DNA from 3 places in the Kocuria sp. KH4 genome. Region 2 is predicted to be linked to each of the others. Evidence: riboswitches for the same ligand, from Rfam matches in the RefSeq annotation. Region 2 holds a riboswitch; each other region holds the start of a gene.
What was found. Region 2 has a riboswitch for thiamine pyrophosphate ahead of ACWCOM_RS01590 (ECF transporter S component). Riboswitches for the same ligand answer to the same signal wherever they lie in the genome.
Positions count from the first base shown of each region.

Region 1: another riboswitch for thiamine pyrophosphate. It lies ahead of thiM (hydroxyethylthiazole kinase); the one in region 2 lies ahead of ACWCOM_RS01590 (ECF transporter S component).
Region 3: another riboswitch for thiamine pyrophosphate. It lies ahead of ACWCOM_RS02165 (FAD-dependent oxidoreductase); the one in region 2 lies ahead of ACWCOM_RS01590 (ECF transporter S component).

Region 1 covers NZ_JBSJYX010000025.1:39,529-42,772, reverse strand. Annotated here, with positions in the region: gene ACWCOM_RS15615 (Rne/Rng family ribonuclease) at 1-751, shown strand, start outside; gene ACWCOM_RS15610 (nuclear transport factor 2 family protein) at 992-1,726, shown strand; TPP riboswitch at 1,766-1,859, shown strand; gene thiM (hydroxyethylthiazole kinase) at 1,851-2,723, shown strand; gene thiE (thiamine phosphate synthase) at 2,720-3,244, shown strand, end outside.
Region 2 covers NZ_JBSJYX010000001.1:328,396-331,639, forward strand. Annotated here, with positions in the region: gene ACWCOM_RS01585 (ABC transporter ATP-binding protein) at 1-755, opposite strand, end outside; gene ACWCOM_RS01590 (ECF transporter S component) at 752-1,372, opposite strand; TPP riboswitch at 1,461-1,582, opposite strand; gene ACWCOM_RS01595 (DUF4235 domain-containing protein) at 1,746-2,024, opposite strand; gene mnhG (monovalent cation/H(+) antiporter subunit G) at 2,082-2,576, opposite strand; gene ACWCOM_RS01605 (monovalent cation/H+ antiporter complex subunit F) at 2,582-2,854, opposite strand; gene ACWCOM_RS01610 (Na+/H+ antiporter subunit E) at 2,851-3,244, opposite strand, start outside.
Region 3 covers NZ_JBSJYX010000002.1:10,089-13,332, reverse strand. Annotated here, with positions in the region: gene ACWCOM_RS02175 (hypothetical protein) at 1-516, opposite strand, end outside; gene thiE (thiamine phosphate synthase) at 665-1,384, opposite strand; TPP riboswitch at 1,400-1,503, shown strand; gene ACWCOM_RS02165 (FAD-dependent oxidoreductase) at 1,493-2,836, shown strand; gene thiS (sulfur carrier protein ThiS) at 2,833-3,072, shown strand; gene ACWCOM_RS02155 (thiazole synthase) at 3,074-3,244, shown strand, end outside.

The DNA of each region.
Region 1 (3,244 bases), on a different contig from region 2:
CGAGGCCCCGGAGGAGGCGGAGACGCCCCGCGCCGAGGAGCCGGACGCCGCCGCCGAGTCCCGCCCGGAGGGCTCGGGACGTTCGCGGAAGAAGCGCCGCGGCAAGCGCAGCCGCAGCCGCGGCCAGGGCGCGGAGACCGCCGCCGAGCCGCAGGAGACCGGGGAGACCCGCTCCCCGGCCGAGCCCGAGCCCACCGCCGAGGAGCCCACCGCCGAGCAGGGCTCGCGCCTGACGATCAAGGGCGAGGTCATCGAGCTCCCGCAGGGCCACGCGTCCGACACCGAGGAGCCCGCCGAGGCGCCCCACCTGAGCCTGGACTCGCTGGCGGAGGCCTTCGGCCCGCGGACGCCGGAGCGGCGCACCCCCGCGCCGGCCGGCGACACCGGGGCGCCCGCCGCCGCGGCCCCGGACGAGACGGCCGGACCGGCGCCGCGTCCCGCCGAGGAGCGCCCGGCCACGGGCGGCGCCCCGGCCGGACCCTCCTCCGGGACGCCGGTCGGGACGCCGGTCGAGGCGCCCGCGGAGCCGGCGCGCCCGCGCCGCCGCTCGCGCCGCGCCTCGGCCCCGGCCGCCCGACCGGGGGAGGCCCAGGTGACCGCCGGTCAGGCGGCCGCCGCCGAGGGCGGACGGCACGAGGCCACCACCGCCGCTGCGCTCCCGCAGCGCGCCGCCGGGGACGGGCCGACCGTCGTGGGCGTCGGCGTCAAGGCCGAGGACCTCACCAGCGGCCGGCCCGCCGGCCAGGGCTGAGCGCCCGCCCGCCGAGGCACCCCGAAGGACCCCGACCCGCCGGTCGGGGTCCTTCGCCGTCACCGGGCCCGTCCTCCGGCCCGGCGCGGGACCGGTGCCTGCCAGCCTCCCGCCGGACCCCCGGCCGTCACACGACCCGCCCTCCTGTCCGGCCGCCCGGGTGCGGGAGTAGCGTGGTCGCACCACACGCGGGCGGCCCGACCGGGCGGACCCCCGGCCCGCAGCGCCGAGGGGATGGCCATGAGCAGCAAGCAGATCGTACTCACCGCGGGCACCGAGCTCTTCGGGCACCGGGACCCCTCGGCCCTGGACCGGCACTGGGCCCCGGACTTCCGGCAGCACTCCGGGCTCGGCCCCGACGGCCGGGAGGGGCTGCGCGCCGTCCTCCACCGGCTGCCGGAGGACTTCCGGATCGAGACCCTGCGCGTGCTCGAGGACGGGGACATGGTCGCCGTCCACTGCGTCTACCACGGCCTCGGCCCGGAGCCGCTCGTGGCGGTGGACGTCTTCCGCGTGGCCGGCGACCGCCTCGCCGAGCACTGGGACGCCCTCGCGCCGCTGCCCGGCGGGGCCGCCGGGGCGCACCGGATCGACGGCCCCCGGCAGGTCACGGACCACGAGCACACCGCGGCGAACAAGGCGCTGATCACCGAGTGGGTGCACGAACGGCTCCTGGGCGCGGACCGTGAGGCCCTCCGGGAGCTGGCCCGCGATCCGCGCTACGCCGAGCACGGCGCCGGCCCGGACGCCCCGCTCTCCCGGCGCGTCCTCCACCGGGTGCTCGGCGAGGGCGACCTCGTCCTGACCGTCACCGAGGGCACGCTCGCGCCCGACGGCGCGGACCCGGAGCACGGCGGCCGGCGACCGGCCGGCTGCTACGACCTGTGGCGGGTCGTGGACGGGCGGATCCTCGAGCACTGGGAGGTCGTCCAGCCCGTCCCCGAGCGGATGCCGCACGGCAACGGCTTCTTCTGACCGGGCGGGCCGGCGCCGGCCGGGGGCTAGACTGGCGGAACACCTGACACGGGGTGCCGCGCGAGCGGCTGAGATCACACCCGTCGAACCTGATCTAGCCAGTACTAGCGAAGGGATGTCGCTGATGCGCGATGCCGTACCCCCGCCCGCCCGCACCGCAGGAGCCGAGGGGGCGCCACCGGACCCCGCGCTCGCCGAGGACGCCGCCACGGCCCTCGAGGAGCTGCGCACCGCGGCGCCGCTGGTGCAGTGCATCACCAACACCGTGGTCGCCAACGTCACCGCCAACGTCCTGCTGGCCGTGGGCGCCTCCCCGGCCATGACCGACATCCAGGGCGAGGGCGGAGTCTTCGCCGAGCTCGCCGACGGGCTGCTCGTGAACACCGGAACGCCCACCGCCGAGCAGCGCGGCGCCGCCTACGAGGCCGTCGGCGCCCGCCAGCGGGCCGGCCGCCCCTGGGTCCTGGACCCCGTGGCCGTGGGCGCCCTGCCCGTGCGCACCGCGCTGGCCCGCGACCTGCTGCGGCACCGCCCGGCGATCGTGCGCGGCAACGCCTCGGAGATCCTGGGTCTCGCCGGCGGCGCCGGCGGCCGGGGCACGGACGCCACCCACGGCGTCGACGCCGCCCGGGACGCCGCCGCCGCGCTCGCCGCGCAGGCCGGCTCGGCCGTGGCCGTCTCGGGCCCGGTCGACCTCGTGCACGCCCCCGGCGGGGGCGTGGTGCGCGTGCCGCACGGCACGCCGCTGCTGACCCGGGTCACCGGCGGCGGCTGCGCCCTGGGCGCCCTCATGGCCGCCTTCACCGCGGTGCGCGCCGATCCCGCCGCGGCGGCGATCGCCGCCACGGCGGTCTACACCCTGGCGGCCGAGGACGCCGCCGCCGGCTGCGCCGGTCCCGGCTCCTTCGCGGTGGCCCTGCTCGACCGGCTGCACGCCATCACCCCGGAGCAGCTCGCCGCCCGGGCGGAGCTCGTGCGCGAGGAGGGTGGCCGGTGAGCGCCCGCCTCGACCCCGCCGCCCTGGCCCTGCACCTCGTGACCGACACGGCGCTCAGCGCCCCGCGCAGCGTGCCCGACGTCGTGGCGGCCGCCGTCGCCGGGGGAGCCACCATGGTCCAGGTCCGGGAGAAGCACGCCCCGGCCCGGGAGCTGGTGGCCCTGCTCGTGGCCGTCGCGGAGCGCGTGGGACGGGACGTCCCCGTGCTCGTCGACGACCGGGCCGACGCCTACCTGGCCGCCCGGGCGGCCGGGGCGCCCGTCGCCGGGGTGCACGTCGGCCAGAGCGACCTGCCCGTGGAGCTGGCCCGGCGGATCTGCGGGCCGGACGCGGTGGTGGGGCTGAGCGCCGCCACGGCGCCGGAGCTCGACGCCGCTGCCGCCCTGCCCCCGGGCACCGTCGACTACCTCGGGGTCGGTGCCGTGCGCGCCACCCGGACGAAGCCCGACCACCCCGAGCCGCTGGGCGTCGAGGGCTTCGCCCGCGCCGCGGCCCGCGCCACCCTGCCGTGCCTGGCGATC
Region 2 (3,244 bases):
CGGCTCAGCTCGTCGGCGGCCTCTCCCAGGACCTGCGCCGGGGACCCGTCGTGCGCGATCCCGCCGTCGCGGCCGAGGACGACGACGCGGTCGACGACGTCGGCCCACACCGCCACCCGGTGCTCCACGACCACGAGGGTGGCCCCGCTGCGGTCCAGGCACCGGGCCACCGCGTCCCGGACCTGCCGCACCCCGGCGGGGTCCAGGTTCGCGGTGGGCTCGTCGAGGAGGAGCAGCCCCGGGCTCATCGCCACGGCCCCGGCGAGCGCCAGGCGCTGCTTCTGCCCGCCGGAGAGGGCGGCGGTGGGGTGCTCGAGCGGCAGGGGCAGCCCCACGTCGTCGAGGGCGGCGCGGACCCGCGGCCAGATCTGCTCCCGGGGCACGGCGAGGTTCTCGAGGCCGAAGGCGGTGTCGTCCCCGATCCGGGAGAGCACCACCTGGGACTCGGGGTCCTGCTGCACGAGGCCCGCGCGGCCCCGGACCCGGTCCGGGTCCGCGCCGTCGAGCAGCAGCTCCCCCTGCCGGGAGAGCCCGTCGTCGTCGTGCAAGACCCCCGCGAGGGCGTGCAGCAGCGTCGACTTCCCCGCCCCGCTCGGCCCCAGCAGAAGCACCCGCTCCCCCGGCCCGACCGCGAGGTCGATGCCCTGCAGGGCGGGGGTCTCCCGGCCGGGGTGGTGCCAGCCGAAGCCGCGGGCCTCGATGCGGGCCCCCGCGGCGGTGGGCGCACCGGGAGGGCGCACCGCCGCGGCGGTCATCGCCGCGCGACCCGGCCCGAGGCCAGGCCCTGCAGCACGCCCGTGGCGGCGAGGGCCTTCACCACCGCCCACAGCAGCAGCCCGGCGAGCACCGCGCCCGAGAGGGCCGCGAGGACCACGTAGACGACCTGGTGGCCGAGGGCCCACTCGTAGTTGTAGATGATGCTCTCGTTGACGCCGAGGAAGACGCCGCTGACCGCACCGGCGGCGGCGGCCACGGCGGCGTTGTAGCGGCGGTAGCGCACCGCGGCGAAGACCAGCTCGGCGCCGAGGCCCTGGACGAGGCCGGACAGGACCACGGTCCAGCCAAAGTGGGTGCCGAGGAAGCCCTCGATGACCGCGGCGAGCAGCTCGCAGAACAGCGCGGCGCCCGGCTTGCGGATGATCAGGCCGCCGAGCACGCCGGCCACGAGCCAGCCGCCGGCGATCAGGCCCACGGCGGGCGGATAGGTCACCGCGGCGGCGCCGACCACGGGGTAGAGCAGGTTCGACCACGCCCAGAAGACGACCGCGCACACGGCGGCGAGGACGGCGGCCACGACGATGTCGACGACGCGCCAGGACGAGGACCCGGACGTGCGGCTGCGTCCGGCGGGACGGTGGGTGGTGGTGTTCACGGTGTGTTCCTCCTGGGCTCAGCGAGCCATCGGTGCCAGGAGGGGAAGGGTTCGCGCGGACACGGCCGGAGCGCACGTCCGCGAGCCACCCCTGAGGTGCTCGACTCCCTTCGCCGGTGCTAACCGGAGCAGGTTCGAGGGTCTGCGGTGATCCGCACTCTCAGCGCTCTGCCGCCGTCGCCGGCGGGGTGCGCTCCCCTGTCGTTTCAGTGGCACCGAGTCTACCCCGCTCCCGCCCGCTCCGTGCACGGCCGCGGGCACGCGTGCCCGTCCGGGGTCGCGGGGCGCCCCCGGACGACGCAGGGGCCCGTCCGGGCGGACACCGCTGCGGTGTCCGCCCGGAGGGGCCCCTGCGCGAGGTGGCGGCCGGCGCTCAGACCTCGGCCTGGCTCGAGGCCCTGGGGTTGCTCCGGGACGACGAGTCCATCTTCGCGATCTGGCGGGAGATCCCGACCTTGATGACCGTGCCGACGAGGCCGGTCACGAGGGACCAGATGATGATGCCGGTCCAGGCCTCCTCCGGGTCCGGGTTCTTGGCGGGGGGCGGGTTCCCCGTGATGCGCGTCCACGCGGCGCCGAGCACCTTGTGCGAGAGCGCCACGCCGCCCAGCGAGAGGCCGGTGCCGGCGAGTTCGAGGATCTTCGTGTTCATGGACTGCTGCTCCTTGTCGTCGGGGCGGCGCGGATGCGCCCGTCGATCGTGCCCAGCCTAACGTGTCTCCCGGGATCCGTCAGTCTGCTGTCCGTCGGCGTGCTGGCCGTCCGCGGCGGGCGGGTCGAGGAGGGTCTCGCCGGGACGGGCCCCGTCGGTGCGGGCGGGGGCGGGCCCGGTCGGGGCCGCCCCGCTGCCGCCCGGCTCGCCGGCACGGTTGAGGACCTCCTGCAGGTCGTCCCGCGTCAGGGTGGCCCGGTTGAGGTGCTTGGTGCGGTAGGTGGAGCGGCCCACCATGTGCGCCGAGACGGGCACGGTGAGCAGCTGGAAGATCCAGCCCAGCGCGATCAGCGGGATCATGACCGGGTCCCGGTTCTCCAGGGCGACGGCGCTGAGCATGAGCAGCAGCCCGAAGACCTGCGGCTTGGTCCCCGCGTGCATGCGGGTCAGCAGGTCCGGGAAGCGGACGAGCCCGATCGCGGCGGCCAGGGACATCAGCGCCCCGAGGACCAGGCACACGGCCGCGGCGGCGTCCAGGACGGTGTCCAGCACGGGGCTCACTTCCCGTGCTCGGCGGTCTGGGTGGCGAAGCGCGCCACGGTCACGGCGCCGATGAACCCCACCAGGGAGACGATCACCATGAGGATGAGGTTGTTGAGGTGCTGGTGGTAGGCCATCTCCACGGCCAGCGAGGCCGCCACGATGGCCAGCAGGACGTCGGTGGCCACCACCCGGTCCAGCAGCGACGGCCCCTTGGCCAGGCGGTAGAGGGTGCCCGTGGCGGCCGCGCTGAGCAGCACGGCGGCGACGGCCACGGCGATTCCCATCACGGGCGGTCCTCCTCGGTGGTCCGGGTGGTGCGGGTGCTGCGGGTGGTCTCGCCGGGCTCGGCGGTCCCGGTGGGGACGTCGGCCCGCCGTCCGCCGACGATCTGCTGCCCGGACGTCACCGGGGAGCTGATCGCCGCGCTGTCCCCCTGCGCGTGCCCTTCCCCGTCCCCTCCGCGCCGTTCGGCCCGCAGGGCGGTGAGCTCCTCCCGGGTGCCCATGATGCGGATCCACGCGGCCTCGACCTGCCGCGCCGACCGCCGGAAGGCCTCGGCATCCTCGGGGGTGCGGACGTTGAGCGCGTGGAAGTAGAGCGTGGACCGGGCGCGGTCCACCTCCACCAGGATGGAGCCGGGGATCAGGGCCATGGTGTGGCCGGTGGCGGTGAGCAGC
Region 3 (3,244 bases), on a different contig from region 2:
CGAGCCGTCGTACTCGCGGGCCAGGAAGCGCTCGGCGCGGCGGCGCACCACCCGGTAGACGCGCCCGTCGTCGGGGATCGAGAGGTCCCGGGCGGCCCGGGCCACGGCCAGCGGCGGCTGCTCGGGCAGCGGGTTCGTGCCCCACTCCAGCAGCCCGGTCAGCAGCGGCCGTTCCAGCACCGAGGCCATCGCCGCGCGGGCGCCGGGCACGCGGGTGAGCTCCAGCAGCCCGCTCGGCGGGGCCGAGGGGCAGCCCGGGACGTCGCCGGGCAGCCGGGCCGCCCGCTCGAGCCAGAACGTGTCGCCGAAGAGGGTGGCCAGCAGCACGGCCGCCGCGAGCCGGTCCTCGCCGGGGGCGGCGTCCTCCGGGGCGCCCTCCTCCCAGTGGGTGCCCAGCGCCCGCCGGGCGGGCTCGCCGGCCAGCCGGACGCGCAGCTGCACGTCCTCCGGGCCGCGGGCGGTCTGCGCGGGATGCTCCACCGCGTGCCGCACCTGCGGGTCGAGCTCGGGGTCCATGGGCCACTCCTCCGTCGTCGTCCGTGAGGTCCATGCTCCCAGATCGGGCTGTGCGGCGGCGGGGAGCCGGTGGGGAGTTGCGCCGGGCGCGTCCGGCGCAGGCCCCGCCCGGCGTGTCCGGCGGGAAGCGTGCCGGGCGGGGAGTGCGTCAGGCGGGGAGCAGGCTGCGCAGCTGCCCGGCGGCCAGGCGCGGGTCCGGGGCCTCGGTGACCGCCCGCACCACCACGGCGCCGCGCGCCCCGGCGGCCAGCACCTCGGGGAGGCGCTGCTCGTCGATGCCGCCGATGGCGAACCACGGCACGGGCGCGGCCGCCGGGTCGGCGTCCAGCCGGGCCTCGGTCAGCGCGGCGACCTCCCGCACGAGGCCCAGGCCGGTGGCGGGCCGGCCCGGCTTGGTGGGGGTCTCCCACACGGGCCCGGTGCAGAAGTAGTCCACGTCCGGGTCGGCCAGCGCGGCCCGAGCCTGGTCGAGGTCGTGGGTGGAGCGGCCGATCAGCACGTCGGGGCCGAGCAGCCCCCGGGCCTGGGCGGGGGTGAGGTCGCGCTGGCCGGCGTGGAAGACGTCCGCGCCCACGAGCGCGGCGAGGTCGGCGCGGTCGTTGACGGCGACCAGCGTGCCGTACTCGGCGGCGACCCGGCCCAGCAGCCGCAGGGCGGCGATCTCCTCGTCGGTGTCGATGCTCCGGTCCCGCAGCTGGACGACGTCCGTCCCGCCGGCGCAGACGGCGTGCAGGAACTCCTCGAGGTCCCCCTGGATGCGGCGCGCGTCGGTGCACACGTACAGCCGGGCGGCGAGGAGCCGGTCCGTGCGCGTGGTGCGCAGCGGCGAAGCGGCGGGGGCGGGGACGTCCTGGGTATGCTGGGTCACACGCTGATGATAGGTCAGCGGTTCTGCGGGAGCCCCACGAGGGGCTGAGAGGGCGTCCGGCGCCGACCGCCACACCTGATGCGGGTCATGCCGCCGTAGGAAAGGACGATGCCGGTGACGTCCGTGCCCCCCGTTCCGAGCTCCGCCGCCCAGCACGTGCGGGCCGACGTCGCCGTGGTCGGAGCCGGGGTGGTCGGCCTGGCCACAGCGTGGGAGCTGCGCCGCCGCGGCCGCTCGGTGGCCGTGGTGGACCCCGAGCCCGGTGCCGGGGCCAGCCGGGCCGCGGCCGGGATGCTCGCCCCGGTGAGCGAGGTCCAGTACCAGCAGGAGCCGCTCTACCCCCTCATGCTCGCCTCGGCCGCCGCCTACCCGGCGTTCGTGGCCGCCGTGCAGGAGGCGGCCGGCGGCTCGGTGGGCCACCGCGCCACCGAGACGCTCGTGTGCGGCGTCGACGCCGCCGACCGGCAGGCCCTGGCGGACCTGCGGGAGCTCCAGCGGCGCCACGGCATGGCCGTGGAGCCGCTCCCGCTGCGCGCCGCCCGGGCCCTGGAGCCGGCCCTGAGCCCGCGGCTGTCCGCCGTGCACCGCGTGCCCGACGACCACCAGGTGGACCCGCGCCGGCTCGTGGCCGGGCTGCTCGCCGCCCTCGTCGCCCCCGCGCTCCCCGTCCCCGCGCTCCCCGGCCCGTCCGGGGCCTGCGGGACGGACGGCGCCGACGGCGGGCCCGCCCGCCTGGTGCACGACCGCGCCACGGGCCTGCGCCACGGCCCCGACGGCGCGGTGACGGGCCTGCACCTGGCCTGCGGCGGGATGGTCTCGGCGGCGGAGACGGTCCTCGCCCCCGGCACCGGTCTCACCGGCCTGGCAGGCCTGCCCGGGTCCTGGCGGCCGCCGCTGCGCCCGGTGCACGGGGACATCCTCCGCGCCCGCCCGCCCCGCGGGGCGCCGCCCCTGCTCGAGCGCACCGTCCGGGGCCTGGTCCACGGGGTGCCCGTCTACCTGGTGCCCCGCGACGACGGGACGGTGGTGATCGGGGCGACCTCCCGCGAGGACGGCCTCGACGGGACCAGCGCCGGGGGCGTGTTCCGGCTGCTGCGCGACGCCCAGGCCGTGGTCCCCGGCGTCGCCGACCTCGAGCTGGTCGAGGCCATGGCCCGCGCCCGGCCCGGGACCCCGGACGACATCCCGTACCTGGGCCGCGTCCGCGGACCGGAGGCAGGCCCGGTGCCCGGTCTCGTGGTCTCCACCGGCTACTTCCGCCACGGCGTGCTGCTCGCCCCGCTGGCCGCCCGCCTCGCCGCGGAGCTGGTGCTCGGCCGCTCCGGCGCGGACCCGGGCCCCGACGCCGAGTACCTGGCCACCACCGACCCGCACCGCTTCGACCGTCCCGTCGAGGCGCCCACCACGGACCCCGCGACCGGGTCCCGCACCCCGCACAGGAGCACCCGATGACCGCCATCACCCTCAACGGCCGCCCGCACGTCGTGGCCGGGGACACCACCGTCGGAGACCTCGTGGCCGAGACCGTCGGGCGGCCCCTGGGCCCCGACGGCGCCCCGCTGGACGGCCGCCGGCTGGGCGTGGCCGTGGCGGTGGACGCCGCCGTGGTCCCGCGCAGCCGCTGGGGTCGGACCCCCGTGGCCGAGGGCCAGGCCGTCGAGATCATCACCGCCGTCCAGGGAGGCTGACATGACCCACCCCGCACCCCTCGCGGACCCGCTCGTGCTCGACGGCGCCGCGCTGTCCTCCCGGCTGATCATGGGCACCGGCGGGCTCAGCTCGCTGCACACCCTGGAACAGGCCCTGCTCGCCTCCGGCACCGAGCTGACCACCGTGGCCCTGCGCCGCTACGCCCCCGGC